DNA from 2 places in the Dorea sp. genome. Region 2 is predicted to be linked to the other one. Evidence: predicted binding sites of a transcription regulator. Region 2 holds the regulator's gene; the other holds the start of a gene.
What was found. Region 2 encodes Rex, which represses fermentation and respiration genes when NADH is low (regulators of the CRP and FNR family bind a similar motif). Its sites were predicted from a motif close to ATTGTTAANTANTTAACAAT; they were not measured.
Positions count from the first base shown of each region.

Region 1 (5,978 bases), on a different contig from region 2:
TCTGCCGATGTATTGCTCTGGTTGTTGATTTCGTTAAATGTCATCCAGTATTTTACCTTATCTTTATAGCGTTCCATAACGGTTACTGCATAACGCACAAAGAAGTCTATCACCTTACGGTTGATCCATCCGCCGTATTCCTTCGCCAGGTGATACGGCATCTCGAAATGACTTAACGTGATTACCGGCTCGATGCCATATTTTAATAATTCATCAAACATATCATCATAGAACTTTAAGCCTTCTTCATTTGGTTCTGTCTCGTCACCATTTGGGAAAATACGTGTCCATGCGATACTTGTTCTGAAACACTTGAATCCCATCTCTGCCATCAGGGCAATATCCCCTTTGTATTCGTGGTAGAAATCAACCGCCTCATGGTTCGGATAATATTTTCCTTCTACGACTCCGTCTGTGATCTCACGCATCTTTGTTGCGCTTCCGCCAGTCATGACATCGATGACACTTGGACCTTTGCCCCCTTCGTTCCATCCGCCTTCTAACTGGTTGGCAGCCACTGCGCCGCCCCATAAAAATGTATCTGGTAATGACATAATTTTCCTCCTGCACTTCATGCGGAAACCTTGCCAGAAGATTCCCGCATTCTTTTTCTATCTATTTATATGTTTCATACGTTTCATTCTGATGGATGCATTAACTCAGTTCAAGAATCTGGGTTCCTGCAGTTACCTGTCCCTCAGCCTTCATCTGCACATCATGAAATTCATCACTGTTCGTGATAATAACCGGTGTTGTCACTTCATATCCGGCTTCTTTGATTCCCGGAATATCGAACTCTAAAAGAAGCTGTCCTTTTTTCACCTGTTCGCCTTCTTCAACATGGATGGTAAAGCATCTTCCGTTCAGTTTTACGGTATCCATACCTACATGGATCAGGACTTCCACACCGTCTGTGCTCTCCATTCCGACTGCATGATGGCTGTCTAAAAGTCCTACTACCTTGCCGTCAAATGGTGCATATACCTTTCCTTCTTCCGGAATGATGGCACATCCTTTTCCCATCATCTCACTTGCAAATACTTCATCGTGTACTTCGCTTAATGGAATAATAGTTCCTGTCAGCGGGCTTTCAATCTCTTTTGCTTCTACTGCTGCAGTCTCCTGACTGTCATCAGAAGCTGACTCTGTGTCTATCTCTGCAGCTTCTGTTTCTCCTGATTCTCCTGCCGGATCGTCGAATCCAACGATCTGGATTGCTACGATCGTGATCACAGAAGCGATCACACACGCTGCGGCCTCTCCGATAAATGACATCGGTGCATCTTTATTGATTGCGTTAACGATAGTAAGCAGTCCCGGAAGTCCGGCATATGCATAGTATGCAGAATGGAAGAAACTAAGTACAACCGCTCCGATTGCCCCACCTGCGCATCCACAGATAAATGGTTTCTTAAGTCTTAATGTTACACCATAGATGGTCGGCTCTGTGATGCCGAAGATTCCTGTAATTCCGGCTGAAAGCGCCACACCTTTGAATTCTTTGTTTCTGGATTTGATAAATACTCCGAATGCTGCTGCAACCTGTGCTACAACGGCGATTGTCTGGAATGCCTGGAAAGTATCATATCCATACATATCGAAGTTTGCCAGTACGACAGGTGTAATTCCCCAGTGCACACCGAAGATAACGACTACCTGCCATAATCCGCCGATGATTGCTCCTGCCAGTGCCGATACTTTTTCTTTTGCTCCTTCTGGTGTCTCTTTTAATACCAGACGGAGTCGTGTCGCGCATCTCGTCGCATTTGCGATATTCTTCTGGCCGCCCACTACATCAATGATATCCAGGGCAAGTTTGTGATAATCTCTTACCTTTGCCATTTGAAACTCTCCTTTTCCTTTTTGACATAAAACTTTTGATTATAAAATGTGTATTTTCTAAGAGTTTTTACATGCATGTGTCTCTTTCTATCTGACGAGTACACTATAATGACTTTGTCTGATTTTTACAATTCTTTTTCCGTGTATTGTTGAAACGTTTCATATTTTTTCTTTTATTTTTTTATATTTTCGAAACAACGTTTCAGACGTAAAAAAAGACATGTTGTTTTTGTATATATTGCACAACACGCCTTTGTGAAAATTTACCATAATAACTTCTCGCCTGATTTTTCATACTTATTATTAAGTGCCAGATTCTCATCGTATCTTCTGCTGAATTCCATGCCATATAAGATATCCAGAAGATATTTTCCCGAAGCAAAGAACATCGAGCTCCAGAATTCTTCTACTTTTCCCGATCCTGCTGCATACAAGAATTCATCTGCCTGTTTCGCAATGATCCCGTCGCGCACCGCCGATATTACGATGACTTTCGTTCCACCTTTTCGCAGCAGTCCTGCAATCTCCGCTAGTCGTTCATTCCTTCCTGTATGGCTGATCACGATTGCAATATGTCCATCTGCCGGCATCGCAGCATGCAGTCCCTGGATATTCGTTGCAGAATGAACATTGGCTACCTTTCCCGCATGAAAGAACAGTGAGCATCCATAATCTGCCAGATATACGTTCATATCATATACGTAAAAGTCTACGCACGATGCTTCTGCGATCATACGACCGACCTTTACCAGCTGGCTGTAGGATAGTTCTTTCTTCGTCTCTTCAATTGCCTGCTTCTGAACCTGTGTTGCCTTTCTTACCATTGTAACTACATTCTCCCGCTCGGACATGGTTACGATCTCTTCTTCGGCTGTTCCATATTGCAGTTCTCTTACCAGCTGAAGCTTGAATTCCGGGAATCCTTTGGTCCCAAGCTTCTGGCAAAATCTCGTCACCGATGCCGCACTTGTGAAGGTCGCATGCCCCAGTTCCCTGGAGGACATCTCTTCGATCTTCTCCGGATGCTCCATAATAAACCGGCGGATATCCTGCTCCCGTTCTGTCAGATTCTTATGTTTTTTCATATCCTGTAGCAGTGACATGTGAATTTCCTCCTTATTACCTGCCTCATATATAATAAAAGTATATCCTGTTTTTTCAGTTCATTCAAGAATTGTCTGTTTCATCATTTTGCTTTTTTTCCATTACATATTGTATTACCTTCCCTTTATTCAATCCATATCAAAAACTTATAATACCGATGCAAAATTGCTATTTTACGTATATTTCCCGTTGTGTTATCCTACAGATGGTTAAAAAATTAACGCAAAAGAAATTATTTTTATGAAAGAGGTATGAATATGGAAGACACAAAAACATGTCTTGAGAAACAGCCATTATCTCAGGAAATGCTTGAGAAGATGAATGCCTACTGGCGTGCTGCCAACTATCTGTCAGCTGGTCAGTTATACCTTCTTGACAATCCGCTCTTAAAAGAGCCACTTACCATGGATCAGATCAAGAAGAAAATCGTTGGACACTGGGGTACTGTTCCAGGACAGAACTTCGTATATGTACACTGCAACCGTGAAATCAAACGTTATGATCTGGATATGATCTTATTATCAGGACCTGGACATGGCGGTAACTTCTTGATTGCCAATACATATCTGGAAGGTTCTTACAGCGAAGTATATCCGAACATCAGCCAGGATGAGGAAGGTATGAAGAAGATGTTCAAACAGTTCTCCTTCCCATGTGGAGTTCCTAGTCACTGTGCACCAGAGACACCTGGATCTATCAACGAAGGTGGAGAGCTTGGATACTCTATCGCCCATGCATTCGGTGCTGTATTCGATAACCCGGATCTGATTGCAACAGTTGTTGTTGGTGATGGTGAAGCTGAAACTGGCCCTCTGGCTACTTCATGGCAGTCCAACAAATTCCTGAACCCTATTACAGACGGTGCTGTACTTCCAATTCTTCATTTAAATGGATATAAGATCAGTAACCCTACCATCTTCTCCCGTATCTCTCACGAAGAGATCGAGAATTTCTTCAAAGGATGCGGATGGAAGCCTTACTTTGTAGAAGGTGACGATCCGATGACAATGCACAAGAAGATGGCAGAGACAATGGATACTGTTATCGAAGAGATCAAAGCCATCCAGAAAAATGCACGTGAGAACAATGATCCAGAGCGTCCAATGTGGCCAATGATCGTTCTTCGTACACCAAAGGGATGGACCGGACCAAAGGTAGTAGACGGACAGCAGATCGAAGGATCTTTCCGTGCACATCAGGTACCACTTACAATGGAAAGTCCGGAACATCTGGAACTCTTAAAAGAGTGGCTGGAAAGCTATCATCCGGAAGAACTCTTCGATGAAAACGGACGCCTGATCCCAGAACTTGCAGAACTTGCACCTAAGGGAGATGCTCGTCTCGGCGCTAACCCTCATGCAAATGGTGGATTATTATTAAAAGACTTAAGACTTCCTGACTTCCGTTCTTATGGAATCGAAGTTCAGCCTGGTAAGACAAAAGCACAGGATATGATCGAACTTGGCGGATATATCCGTGATATCTTCGAACTGAACGAAGAAAACAAGAACTTCCGTATCTTCGGACCTGATGAGAGTATGTCTAACCGTTTATACAAAGTATTCGAGACACAGAACCGTGACTGGAACGCAGGACTTCTTGACACAGATGACTGTCTGGCAAGAAACGGACGTATCATGGACGGTATGTTAAGTGAGCATATGTGTGAAGGATGGCTGGAAGGTTATCTGTTAACAGGACGTCACGGATTCTTCGCAAGTTACGAAGCATTCATCCGTATCGTTGACTCTATGGCTGCCCAGCATGCAAAATGGTTAAAAGTATGTAACCAGCTTTCTTGGAGACAGCCGATTGCTTCCCTTAACTTCATCCTGACATCCAATGTATGGCAGCAGGATCACAACGGATTCACACATCAGGACCCAGGATTCCTGGATCACATTGCTAATAAAAAAGCAGATGTTGTCCGCATGTATCTCCCACCGGATACAAACTGCTTACTCTCTTGCTTCGATCACTGTATCAAGAGCAAGAACTACGTCAATGCGATCGTAGCATCTAAGCACCCAAGCTGCCAGTGGTTATCTATGGAACAGGCTGTTAAGCACTGTACACAGGGTATCGGTATCTGGGAGTGGGCTAGTAACGACTGCGGTAAAGAACCTGATATTGTTATGGCTTGCTGCGGTGACACACCTACACTTGAGACAATGGCTGCTGTTACAATTCTTCGTGATGAAATGCCAGAACTTAAGATCCGTGTTGTTAACGTTGTCGACCTGTTCAAGATGGAATCTGACCACAAACATCCTCACGGATTAAGTGATGCAGAATATGATGCAATCTTTACAAAAGATAAACCAATCATCTTCGCATTCCATGGATATCCGACACTGATCCATGAGCTTACATATGAGCGTAACAACCACAACATCTCTGTTCATGGATATCAGGAAGAAGGAACGATCACTACACCATTCGATATGCGTGTACAGAACCAGATCGACCGTTTCAACCTGGTAAAAGATGCTATCATGCACCTGCCACAGCTTGGCAACAAGGGATCATTCCTGATCCAGAAGATGAACGACAAGCTGGTAGAGCACAAACAGTACATTGCCGAATATGGACAGGATCTCGAAGAGATCAGAAACTGGGAGTGGCATAAATAATAATTCCAATTAATTAGTTTGTTTTCAATAAAAAAGCCGGGAAGCTTACATATTTTACTCCAATTCGATACCTTTATCAGATCATGATCGATCATCCGAATTCTTGTAAGCTTCCCGGCTTTTTTCTTACGCTTTTTTCCTGATTCTTTCTATTGTGATTCTTCTTCTGAAAAAAGCTTTCTGTATTTTTTATTTTAGTAGTCCGTATAGGACATCTCCCTTTCTTTCAGAAACTTCTGAAATTCTTTCGCCGCAATACTCTGCGGATACTCCATATCGTAGATTAATATGATATTACGTTCCGGTAATTTTTCTTTCACTTTGATTTCAAACACCTGCCCGGATTCCAGCTGTGAATCGGCAAATTCTGCCGGGATGAATCCAAGACCCAGATTATGT
Region 1 covers NZ_CDRRQK010000001.1:171,149-177,126, forward strand. Annotated here, with positions in the region: gene ACWJAF_RS00850 (6-phospho-beta-glucosidase) at 1-554, opposite strand, end outside; gene ACWJAF_RS00855 (glucose PTS transporter subunit IIA) at 655-1,842, opposite strand; gene ACWJAF_RS00860 (MurR/RpiR family transcriptional regulator) at 2,106-2,945, opposite strand; gene ACWJAF_RS00865 (phosphoketolase family protein) at 3,204-5,579, shown strand; gene ACWJAF_RS00870 (LysR family transcriptional regulator) at 5,774-5,978, opposite strand, start outside.
Region 1: the regulator Rex is predicted to act here: its motif matches at 3,152-3,171, upstream of ACWJAF_RS00865 (phosphoketolase family protein).

Region 2 (5,978 bases):
CAATTGCAGTAACATCTACCATGAACTGATCCATACACACACGTCCGATAATCGGTGCCTTCTGTCCGTGGATCAGTACATATCCTTTATTAGACAGACTTCTTGGATATCCGTCTCCATATCCAACAGGAATCGTTGCAACTTTTGTCGGCTTTGTCGTTACATAAGTTCCACCATAGCTTACCTGCTTTCCTTCTGTCAGCCATTTTACATGCGCTACATGACTGATCAGCTCCATTGCAGGTTTCAGTGGAACATTTTCTTTTTCCACTTCATCCGACGGATACATACCATACGTTGTGATTCCCGCACGGACAATATCCATATTGGCATCCTTTACGTCAATGATACCCGCACTGTTTGAACAGTGATAATATGAAAATGTAACATTTCTCTTTTTCAGTTCTTCTTTCATCCAGAGATATTTTTCGAGCTGTTCATTGGTAAATGTCTTATCTCCTTCATCTGCTTTTGAAAAATGTGTAAACATTCCTTCCATAACAATATTCGGAAGCTTACTGATCTTTGCGATCACATCTGCATTTTCTTTTGTAATCTGAAATCCAAGTCTTGACATTCCCGTATCCAGTTTGATATGTGCATAGACTTTACAATCCATCGCTGCCGCAAGTTCTGATACTTCTTTTGCCATCTCATAGCTGTAAAGTGTCATACGGACTTCATTACGCAACATAACTTCCCACTGATCCGGGAAAATGCACCCCAGCACCAGTACCGGCTTTTTCAGGCACGCATCTTTTAACAAAATAGCCTCATCCAGTGTCGCAACCGCATAACCCCAGATATAATCTTTTGCTTCCAGAAGTCTTGCGATCTGTACAGCACCGTGTCCATAACCATCCATCTTAATAACGGCCATGATCTGGGTACCTTCCTCGATATTCTTCTTCATCATCTCTATATTATATTCAACCGCATCCAAATCGACTCTGGCTAAAACTCTTGTATATTGTTTCACTGTTATTATTCCTCCAGTTCCATTAATGCTTTACTGATATATTCTATCAGATCTCTCGCCATTACACTATATACGCCTTTTTCAATTTTTGCAAGGTCACCGGACAATCCATGTACATAAGTACCAAGAGAAGCTGCTTCTTCCAGCTCTTTTCCCTGTGCCATAAATCCCGCAATGATACCTGCAAGCACATCACCGGATCCTGCTTTTGCCATAGCACAGTTACCTGTCTGATTTAACCGGATTCCTCTTTCTTCTCCTGCGATCAGCGTTCTGGAATCTTTTAACACACATACAATACGAAGTGTCTCCGCAAATTGTTTTAAGAACTCCACTCTGTCTTTTTTCAGATTTTCTACAGAATCTCCTGTTACTCTTGACATTTCCTTCATATGTGGTGTGATCACAAATCTTCTTCCTTCTATATGTCTTAAATAATTCTTATTATCTGCCAGAAGATTCAGCCCATCTGCATCAATCAGACATGGAACTCTTACATAATCAATCACTGTTTTTAATATTCTTTCTGCCGTTTTACTTTGTCCAAGTCCTGATCCGACACAGACTGCATCTGCCCACTCCAGTAACCGGATTACTTCTACCTGTTCAAAATCTTCATATGTCGTAATGATTGCTTCCGGAAGAAGTGTCTGAAGAATCGCCCTGTTGTCTTTTGCAGTATATATTCTCACAAGTCCGGCTCCTGCCATATATGCAGCATGCGCATTCAGATATGCGGCTCCTGCCATGCCCTTACTTCCTGCAATTATCAGTAGTTTTCCATAACTTCCTTTGTTAGAATCTTCTTCTCTTTTTGGAAGGAGCTTTCTGTAATCTTCTTTTTCATCACTTTTTACTATATCCGTATCATCCATCAGCGGCTGCGCAGAGATCCCGATATCCCAGACAACCGTTTTTCCGGCATATTTTCTTCCCTGTGCCAGTTCCAGTCCAAGCTTTTTGAACTGAAATGTGACCGTATAATCCGCCTCAAATGCACATCCAAGCACACATCCTGTTGTTGCAGATAATCCGGAAGGGATATCTACTGCAAACCTTACTGCATCCTGTGCATTCATCCATTCTATTACCTGTCTGTAAATTCCGTCCACATCACGGCTGAGACCGACACCGAATACCGCATCAATCACCAGACTGTAATGTCCGTCTTCCGGTATACAGTATCTGACTTTTCCGCCGCATGCCTCCAGTTTCCTGATCTGTTCTTTCGTTTCTTTCGTGCAATGCTCCGCATCTCCTACCAGAAATGCCTGTACTTTATAATCTTTTTCTAATAACATTCTCGCAATTGCGAATCCGTCCCCTCCGTTGTTTCCCGTTCCACATACGACACAGACATCCGAAAAATCCATTTTTTCCTGTTCCATTATCTGTATACATCCGTCTGCGGCACGTTCCATTAATTCCAGTGACGGAACACCTAACTTCTGAATGGTATATTGATCTGCAGATTTCATCTGCGCTGCATTTACCAAATACTGCATATCATCATCTCCCAACTGACATATTTACGCAACCTGAATCCTGATAATTTTGATAAAGGTACTTTGGTAATCTACAGAAGCCGCCACTGGCGGCTTCTGTAGAACACAAGTTGACAAAAGGACGTGTAAAAGTATATCCGCCTTACAGATTACTCTTACACGTCATTTTTATGTTTTTATTTATGATCTTCTTTGTAGCGGCTGATGTTATAAGACAGCTGCATCAGACTCTCTGATAAATGCACATTTTCAACCACAACATTATCTGGAAGGTTCAGATCTGTATGTGCAAAATTCCAGATAGCCCGCACACCGTTTTCCACCAGCATGTTTGCTACTTCAATTGCTTTTTCCTTCGGAATTGTAAGAACAGCAATATCTATATCATTGTTCTGTACAAATGTCTTCAGATCATCCATCATACGGATCGGCACACCACGGATCGATACGCCCTGAAGTCTTGGATTGACATCAAAAATCCCTCTCAGGATAAAACCACGGTTTTCAAAAGCTGCATAATTTGCCAGTGCCTGCCCAAGATTTCCGGCACCGATAATAATAATATTATGATCTTCTTCCAAACCTAATATCTTTCCAATCTCCGTATATAAATACTTTACATTATAACCATATCCCTGTTGTCCGAATCCTCCGAAGTTATTAAGATCCTGACGGATCTGAGATGCTGTTACTTTCATGCGCTTGCTCAGATCATTCGAAGAGATACGTTCTACACCATTTTCCAACAGTTCACCCAAATATCTGTAATACCTCGGCAGTCTTCTGATGACAGCACGAGAAATCTCTCTTTCTTCCAATATATTCACCCTTCCAATCTTAGTCTAGGATAATTATATAAAATTGAAAGATTATTGTCAAACTATTGTTGAATTTTATACAATTTCCGTTATAATAAAGTAGCATATGCAAATGCATTTTAGGAATACAGACAGAATAATGTATCCATATTTAGGAGGAAATTTATGATATTAGCATGTCACGGGATCCAGAAATCCTTTGGGGAACATCTCATTGTGAATGATGGATCTTTTCATATAGAGGATCATGAAAAAGCCGCTCTCGTCGGACCGAACGGAGCGGGAAAATCGACCCTTCTTAAGATGATCGTCGGTGAACTTGCACCGGACGGAGGGAATGTCATCCTCACAAAGGGGAAGACCTTAGGCTACCTGGCCCAGCATCAGGAAATGCAGAGTGGGAACACCATTTACGAAGAAGTAAAGACCGCAAAATCCGATATTATCGCGATGGAACGGCGTATCCGCGAGATCGAGATGGAATTAAAGCACCTATCCGGCGAAGCCTTAAATGACCGGTTAGAAACTTATAACCGCCTTACTGCGGCTTTCGAGCGCGAAAATGGTTATGCATATGAAAGCGAGATCACCGGTGTTTTAAAGGGGCTTGGTTTTACAGAAACTGATTTTACAAAACCCGTAGATACTCTTTCCGGAGGTCAGAAAACCCGTGTTTCCCTTGGCAAACTTCTGCTCACGAAACCGGATATTCTGCTTCTGGATGAGCCGACCAACCACCTGGATCTGAACTCCATCGCATGGCTGGAAACCTATCTTTTAAACTATCAGGGAGCCGTACTTATCGTCTCACATGACCGTTATTTTCTAAACAAAGTTGTGACAAAAGTTCTGGAAATCGAGCTTGGCACTCTTCGTACTTACATGGGAAATTACAGCGATTATGCTGCCAAGAAGCAGCAGCTCCGTGATATCCGTCTGAAAGAATACCTGAATCAGCAGCAAGAAATCAAGCATCAGGAAGCTGTCATCGAAAAGCTGCGTTCTTTCAACCGCGAAAAATCAATCAAGCGGGCAGAAAGTCGTGAAAAAATGCTTGAAAAGATGCAGACCATCGAAAAACCGGTGGAAGTCAATACCGACATCCATCTGAAACTTGAACCTTCCTGCGTCAGCGGTAACGACGTCTTAACCATCGAGCACTTATGCAAATCATTTCCGGGGCAGGAATTATTTACAGATATTAATCTGGAGATCAAACGTGGCGAGCATGTGGCTGTGATCGGTGATAACGGAACCGGTAAAACCACGCTCTTAAAAATATTGAACCATGTCATTGCAGCCGACTCCGGAACTTACACCCTTGGCTCCAATGTAAAAATCGGTTACTACGACCAGGAACATCATGTACTTCATATGGAAAAGACCATTTTTGATGAAATCTCTGATGATTACCCGGCACTTACCAATACAGAGATCCGCAATGTACTTGCTGCCTTCCTTTTCACAGGAGACGATGTATTCAAACAGATCAGCTCTTTGAGCGGTGGGGAACGAGGACGTGTTTCTCTTGCAAAGCTGATGCTTTCAGAGGCGAATTTCCTGATCCTCGATGAGCCGACCAACCACCTGGATATTGCATCAAAAGAAATTCTGGAAAATGCGCTGAATGATTATACCGGCACAGTACTTTACGTTTCACATGACCGTTATTTTATCAACCAGACTGCAACCCGTATTCTGGATCTTGTCAATCATACATTTGTCAACTACATTGGCAATTATGACTATTATCTGGAGAAAAAAGAAGAACTTACCACAGCCTATGCCGGCACTTCTGCTTCACCGGATCCGGACAGTACTTCTGAAAGATCTGTCTCTGAATCCAAGCTCAGCTGGCAGGAACAAAAAGAAGCCCAGGCAAAACTCAGGAAACGCCAAAACGAACTGAAAAAGACAGAAGAACGTATTGGCGAACTGGAAGAACGTGATGGAGAAATTGATTCTCTGATGGTACAGGAAGAAATCTTTACCAATTCTGTAAAATGTCAGGAACTTGCAAAAGAAAAAGCTGCCATTGCGGAAGAACTGGAAGAATTATACGAAAAATGGGAAGAACTTGCAGAAGAAGTTTAATTTTTCTAATCCTTTATCTGTTGTAGTTTCTTATAGCTGTGGCGGTAACCTTTAAGTTCTCTTACACACTTTTTAACAAAAAGGGAGTGTTGCAAAATAACTGTTTTCAGTTATCGAGCAATACTCCTTTTTTGTATGCCTAAATATCTTATTTTTTAATTTTTAAAGAGTTTCCAGTTTTTCTGCGATTGCTTTAATGAATCCCTCACTGTTAAGTACTGTTGGATTTTCGAGTGTAGTGATCAGTGCCAGGTCTTTTGTCATCTTTCCTTCTTCGATCGTATCAATCGTTGCTTTTTCAAGCTTATCGGCAAACGCCATTAATTCTTCATTTCCATCCAGCTCTCCACGTTTTCTGAGTGCTCCAGTCCATGCAAAGATCGTTGCTACAGAGTTTGTAGATGTCTCTTCCCCTTTCAGGTGCTTGTAATAATGTCTCTGTACCGTTCCATGTGCTGCTTCATATTCATAATTTCCATCCGGTGATACCAGAACTGATGTCATCATGGCAAGTGAACCAAATGCAGAAGATACCATATCACTCATAACATCTCCGTCATAATTCTTACATGCCCAGATATA
Region 2 covers NZ_CDRRQK010000002.1:14,228-20,205, forward strand. Annotated here, with positions in the region: gene alr (alanine racemase) at 1-979, opposite strand, end outside; gene ACWJAF_RS01085 (NAD(P)H-hydrate dehydratase) at 985-2,484, opposite strand; gene ACWJAF_RS01090 (redox-sensing transcriptional repressor Rex) at 2,661-3,302, opposite strand; gene ACWJAF_RS01095 (ABC-F family ATP-binding cassette domain-containing protein) at 3,468-5,396, shown strand; gene ACWJAF_RS01100 (NADP-dependent isocitrate dehydrogenase) at 5,559-5,978, opposite strand, start outside.